Nordella sp. HKS 07: one gene and its partner. The protein of the gene in region 1 interacts with the protein of each later gene in a pairwise test. Links are inferred from orthologs where the notes say so. Each region holds a gene or a part of one and is shown on either strand. Other genes may lie near its edges.

The links. Proteins that work in one complex are often made in the same cells at the same time.
Region 2: the proteins of leuS (region 1) and ligA interact in binary tests that used the Escherichia coli proteins (3 or more experiments, as listed by UniProt). The link is inferred for Nordella sp. HKS 07 from one-to-one orthologs.

The regions. Positions count from the first base shown.
Region 1 is NZ_CP049258.1:2,347,381-2,350,636, reverse strand. The notes cover bases 43-3,227. They hold leuS (leucine--tRNA ligase), read right to left. Parts: upstream 2,862-3,227; coding sequence 243-2,861; downstream 43-242. Other genes in these bases: G5V57_RS10945 (YggS family pyridoxal phosphate-dependent enzyme), read left to right, coding at 2,926-3,227; lptE (LPS assembly lipoprotein LptE), read right to left, coding at 43-237. Also shown: more of lptE, read right to left, coding at 1-42; more of G5V57_RS10945, read left to right, coding at 3,228-3,256.
Region 2 is NZ_CP049258.1:6,764,123-6,767,114, forward strand. Bases 1-2,921 are described here. They hold ligA (NAD-dependent DNA ligase LigA), read right to left. Parts: upstream 2,551-2,921; coding sequence 451-2,550; downstream 1-450. Other genes in these bases: G5V57_RS32075 (LysR substrate-binding domain-containing protein), read left to right, coding at 1-454; G5V57_RS32085 (PadR family transcriptional regulator), read right to left, coding at 2,667-2,921. Also shown: more of G5V57_RS32085, read right to left, coding at 2,922-2,992. UniProt on the Escherichia coli protein: DNA ligase that catalyzes the formation of phosphodiester linkages between 5'-phosphoryl and 3'-hydroxyl groups in double-stranded DNA using NAD as a coenzyme and as the energy source for the reaction.

The DNA of each region.
Region 1 (3,256 bases):
AGCCGCGATATCGAGTCGATAGCGGTCGGGCGCCGCCGTGCCCGCCGGCCGCATCGTCGACAAGAGCTCGTTGCGGATGAGCTGGTCAAGACGCGACTTGGGTTCGGGAATCGCCACCGAGGCAAGGTCGCCGGCAACACCCGAAGACACGCCGTCAGTGCCGTAAAGCGGCCGGAAGCCGCAGGCGCCGAGCAGCAGCAGCAGCGGGAGAACAACCAGGATCCGCCAGGGCTTCATGACTCTCAACCGCTCACCACATTGGCAATACGATCCGGAACGACGACGACTTTCCGTACGGGCTTTCCGTCGAGCGCGCGCTTCACATTTTCGAGCGCCAGGACCGCCAGTTCCACTTTCGCTTGCGGCAGGCCTTTCGGCAAGCGAATTTCGTCCCGCCGCTTGCCATTGACTTGCACCGCAATCGTCACTTCGTCCGAGGTCGTCAAAGCCGGGTCGGCCTTGGGCCAGGGCTGGTCGACCACCAGGGTCTCGTGGCCCAGCACAAGCCAGCATTCTTCCGCCAGATGCGGCATCATCGGCGCCATGAGGACGACAAAGGTCTCGCCCGCCTCGCGCAAGGCGAAACGCATGCCGTCCGAAAGGTCGTTCTTCTGCAACGCCGCGGCGAGGGCATTGGCCAGCTCATAGATGCGCGCGATGCCGCGATTGAAGCGCAGACCGTTCAGGTCTTCGGTCATGGCCGCAATCGCCATATGGGTGGCGCGGCGCAATTCCAGCGCCTCGCCGGCGACGCCCTCCGGCACGGCGGTCCCCTTAGGGGCGCCTTTCTGTTGGACATCCGCCACAAGCCGCCAGACCCGCTGGGTAAAGCGCCAGGCGCCCTCGACGCCGGTCTCGGTCCATTCGATGTCGCGCTCGGGCGGCGTGTCGGACAGAACGAACCAGCGGGCCGTATCGGCGCCGTAACGCTCGATGATGGCTTCCGGATCGACCACATTCTTCTTCGATTTCGACATCTTCTCGATGCCGCCGGCAAGGATCTTCTCGCCGGTCTTGGCATGCACGAAGCCGTCGCCCTGATGCACCACCTCGGCGGGCAGGACCCATTCGCCGGCCTCGGTCTTGTAGGTCTCGTGCACCACCATGCCTTGCGTGAACAGGCTGGCGAAGGGCTCTTTCATGTCGAGATGGCCGGTCAGCGTCATGGCGCGGGAATAGAAGCGCGAATAAAGCAGATGCAGGATCGCATGTTCGACGCCACCGATATATTGATCGACCGGCATCCAGTATTTGGCTTCCTCGCGGTCGACCGGCACGTCGGCCCCGGGCGAGCAGAAGCGCGCGAAATACCAGGAAGAGTCGATGAACGTATCGAAAGTGTCGGTCTCGCGCCGGGCCTTGCCGCCGCAGGCCGGACAGGTCGTGTCCTTCCAGGTCGGGTGATGCATCAGCGGATTGCCCGGTTTATCGAAGGTGACGTCCTCGGGCAGCGTCACCGGCAGGTCGTGTTTCGGCACCGGCACGACACCGCAGCTGGCACAGTGGATGACCGGTATCGGACAGCCCCAATAACGCTGGCGCGACACGCCCCAGTCGCGCAGGCGGTAGTTCACCTTGCGCTCGCCGATACCCATGACTTCCATGCGCGTGGCAATGGCCTCCTTGGCCTCGGGAACGGTCATGCCGTCGAGGAAATCGGAATTGATCAGGACCGTATGGTCGCCCTCCTTCTCCAGGAAAGCCTCGTTGCCAACGGCGAATTGATTCGGATCCGTTCCCTTGGGCGCCACCACCGGTATGACCGGGAGGCCATATTTGCGCGCGAAATCGAGATCGCGCTGGTCATGCGCGGGACAGCCGAAAATGGCGCCTTCGCCATAGCCCATCAGCACGAAATTGGCGGCATAGACCGGCAGGCGCACATCCTTGCGGAACGGGTGGCGGGCGTAGAGCTTGAGCGGGAAGCCCTTCTTCTCGGCGCGTTCGATCGTTTCCTCGCTGGTGCCGAGCGCGGCAACCTCGCGGCGAAACTCGGCGAGGCCCGGAATCGTCGGCTCCAGCTCGCGGCACAGCACGTGGTCGGCCGAGAGCGCGCAGAAGCTCGCGCCAAAGATCGTGTCGTGACGCGTTGTATAGACGGTGAGCCTGTCTTTGAGCTCGCGACCGGTCTCGTCCTCCAGCACGAAGGAGAAGCGCATGCCTTCCGAGCGGCCGATCCAGTTGGCCTGCATCAGGCGCACCTTCTCCGGCCAGTTGATGAGCCCGTCGAGCGCCCTGAGCAGCTCCTCGGAATAATCCGAGATTTTCAGAAACCACTGGGCCAGCTCGCGCTTCTCGACGAGGGCGCCCGAGCGCCAGCCGCGGCCATCGATCACCTGCTCATTGGCGAGCACCGTCTGGTCGACCGGATCCCAATTGACCATGGAGACCTTGCGCTCGACGAGCCCGGCCTTCATGAAATCGATGAACATCGCCTGCTCGTGGCGATAGTAGGAAGGATCGCAGGTGGCGATTTCGCGGCTCCAGTCGAGCGCCAGGCCGAGCGATTTGAGCTGGGCGCGCATGGCCGCGATATTGTCATAGGTCCAGGATTTGGGATGCACGCCGCGTTCGATGGCGGCATTCTCGGCCGGCATGCCGAAGGCGTCCCAGCCCATCGGATGAAGCACATTGTAGCCGGCGGCGCGGCGGAAGCGGGCCAGCACGTCACCCATGGCATAATTACGCACATGGCCCATGTGGATGCGGCCCGACGGGTAGGGAAACATTTCGAGCACGTAATATTTCGGCCGCGCGGGATCGTGGCGCGCCTCGAACGCGTGGCTGTCGGTCCAGGCTTTTTGCCAGCGCGGCTCGGTCTCGCGCGGATTATAACGTTCGGTGCTCAAAATCGCTCTCATCCAGTTGGGCGGTTTGGAAGTACCAGCACTTGCAAAGCCCCGCAAGCCGCGTATATCGCGGGCCATGAGCCGCCATCCCGCCCATCTTGACGTCGATTCCGACCATCCCGGCCTCGCCCAGGTGCGCCAGCGCATTGCGGTCGCCGCCACGGAAGCCGGCCGGCGCCCGGCAGACGTCACCCTGATCGCCGTCAGCAAGACTTTCGAGGCTCCGGCCGTCGAGCCCGTCATCGAAGCCGGCCAGCGGGTCTTTGGCGAGAACCGGGTCCAGGAAAGCAAGCTCAAATGGCCGGAGCTCAAATCACGCTATGGCGGCATCGAACTGCACCTGATCGGCCCCCTGCAGACCAACAAGGCGGCCGACGCCGTGGCGCTGTTCGACTGTATCCAGACTC
Region 2 (2,992 bases), 4.4 Mb from region 1 along the record:
CAGGACGGGCCGGGGCAACTGGCCGGGCGTCAGGGCCGAGAAGCTGATGGAAGACTCCGTGATCGTTGTCGCAGCGCCGCGGATCGCGGCGCGCTTGCAAACCCCGGCGGACATCAAACGGGCCACGCTGTTGCACGATGAAGTCACGGCGATCTCCTGGGCCGACTTCACCGAAGCCCTTGGGCTCGCAAGACCGGATTGGGCGACGCGAGGACCACGGCTCGCCTCGAGCCTATTGCTGTTACAGGCGGCGGTCGCCGGCGAGGGCATTGCCCTGGTACCGGCGCGGCTTGCCGAGGCGCATCTCGAACAAGGAAGCTTGGTCCAGCCTTTCACCGTGAGAGTCGACGACAGGCTCGCACACTGGCTGGTGCGCCCGCAACGCGAGCTGTCGTCACCCGCGATCCGGGCCTTCACCACATGGCTGCGAAGGCAGGCCGGGAAAAAGAGCTAACCGCCGACGCGGCGGAACCACTCGTCCTCATCGATCACCTCGACGCCGTGCTTCTGCGCGTCCTTGAGCTTCGAACCGGCGCCGGGACCGGCGACCAGAAGATCGGTTTTCTTCGATACCGAGCCCGCCACCTTGGCGCCGAGCCGTTCCGCCATGGCCTTGGCCTCCTCGCGCGTCATCTTTTCGAGAGCGCCGGTGAAGACGACGGTCTTGCCGGAGACCGGGCTCTGCCGCACCGCTTCGAGCGGCGCCGCGCTCACCTGTGCCAGCAGTCTGTCGAAGACCTCGACATTATGCGGCTCACCGAAGAAGTCGACGACCGCTTCGGCGACGATGGGGCCGATGCCTTCATGCGACAGAAGCTCCTGATAGGCCTCCTCTTCCTTGCCCTTGGCGGCCGCGCGCATGGCTTCGCGCAGCGCCTCCGCCGTTCCATAGGCGCGCGCCAGAAGTCTCGCATTGGTTTCGCCGATATGGGGTATGCCGAGCGCGAAGATGAAGCGGTCGAGCCCGATCTCGCGCCGCGCATTGATCGCGACGAAGAGGTTGCGCGCACTCGTTTCACCCCAGCCTTCGAGCTCCGCGACCTTCACCTTGCGCTCTTCCAGCGTGAAGATGTCGGGCGGCGACGCGATGAAGCCGAGCGAAAGGAACTCCTCGATCACCTTGTCGCCCATGCCCTCGATATCGAAGGCGTTGCGCGATACGAAGTGCTTCAGGCGCTCGGCGCGCTGGGCAGCACAGATGAGGCCGCCGGTGCAGCGCCGGACCGCGTCGACCTTGCCGGTCTTCTCATTGACCTCGCGCACCGCGTGGCTGCCGCAGACCGGACAGGTGGTCGGGAATTCGTACGGCTTGGCGCTTTTGGGCCGCTTGTCCTCGACGAAGCCAAGGATCTGCGGAATGACGTCACCGGCGCGCTGCACGATCACCGTGTCGCCGATGCGGATGTCCTTGCGCTGGATCTCATCCTCATTGTGAAGCGTCGCATTGGCGACGACGACGCCGCCGACGGTGACGGGCTTGAGCCTCGCCACCGGCGTCATGGCGCCGGTGCGGCCGACCTGGATGTCGATGCCTTCGAGGATCGTCATCGCCTTTTCGGCGGTGAATTTATGCGCGAGACCCCAGCGCGGCGCCCGGCTGACGAAGCCCAGCCTTTGCTGCCAGTCGAGCCGGTTCACCTTGTAGACGACGCCGTCGATGTCGTAGCCGAGATTGGCCCGGTCGGCCTCGATCTGGTGATACTGCGCCAGCAACTCGTTGGCCGAATGGCAGAGCTTCATCAGCGGATTGACCGGGAAGCCCCAGCGCTTGAAGGCCTGGATGACGTCCCATTGCGTAACGCCCGGCAGTTTCGACACCTCGCCCCAAGTGTAGGCGAAGAAGCGCAAGGGCCGGCTTGCGGTAATAGCCGGATCGAGCTGGCGCAGCGAGCCTGCCGCGGCATTGCGCGGATTGGCGAAGACCTTTTCGCCGGCTTGAATCTGTTTCTCATTCATCCGGGCGAAGTCCTTGTGGGACATATAGATTTCGCCCCTGACCTCGAGCACGTCCGGGACGTCCTTGGCCGTGATGTGATTGGGGATGTCCTTCACGGTGCGGACATTGAGGGTGACATTCTCGCCTTCCGAACCGTCGCCGCGTGTGGCGCCCTGGACGAGCTTGCCCTTCTCGTAGCGCAGCGACAGCGACAGGCCGTCGATCTTGGGCTCGGCCGTCACATCGATGGGCGCGTCCTCGGCGAGATTGAGGAAGCGGCGGATGCGACCGAGGAACTCCACCACATCTTCATCCGAGAAACCGTTGCCGAGGGAGAGCATCGGCACGCGGTGCCGGACCTTGCCGAATTTAGCCTGTGGCGCCGCCCCTACCCGCTGCGAAGGCGAGTCGTCGCGTATGAGTTCAGGAAAGCGCGCCTCGATCGCCTCATTGCGCAGGCGCAGCGCGTCGTAATCGGCGTCGGAAATCTCCGGCGCGTCCTCACCGTGATAGCGCTCATCGTGATGCGCGATCTCGGCGGCAAGCCGCTGCAATTCGCTGGCGGCTTCCTTCTGGGTGAGCTTGTCGACGGTCTTCTTGGCGGCAGGGGTCATGGTTCGGCGGCTCGTTTCCTTCCGAAGGCGAATAGAACAAATCCCGCCAAAGTTGAAGGCTTTGGCGGAAATGACTTGTTCCAGGATAGCCGGACGAGCCCCTTAACCTGTCAGGATCAATTCTCCGGCCCGCCGACGATCTGGCGCGCCGTCGCCTCGATGAGCTTGCGCACCCGTTCCGCCTCCTCCGTGGTCCACGGACCGCGCCGCATATGGAGCGACTGCTTCAGCGTCCGCATCGCTTCGCGCACCGATTCCGGCGTCGAATGCATAGCGAAGGCCTGGGCGGCGAGATCCATGCGTGCCTGGATGCCCTTGAGCGGGACGCTGTTCTCCTCCAGGAACTGTCGGCCCGCTTCGGTCGCCTGATAGAGCTTCTTGGTGCCGCTCTGGCTTTCCGTCACGATGTAATCCTGCTCCTCGAGCAGCGTCAGTGTCGGAT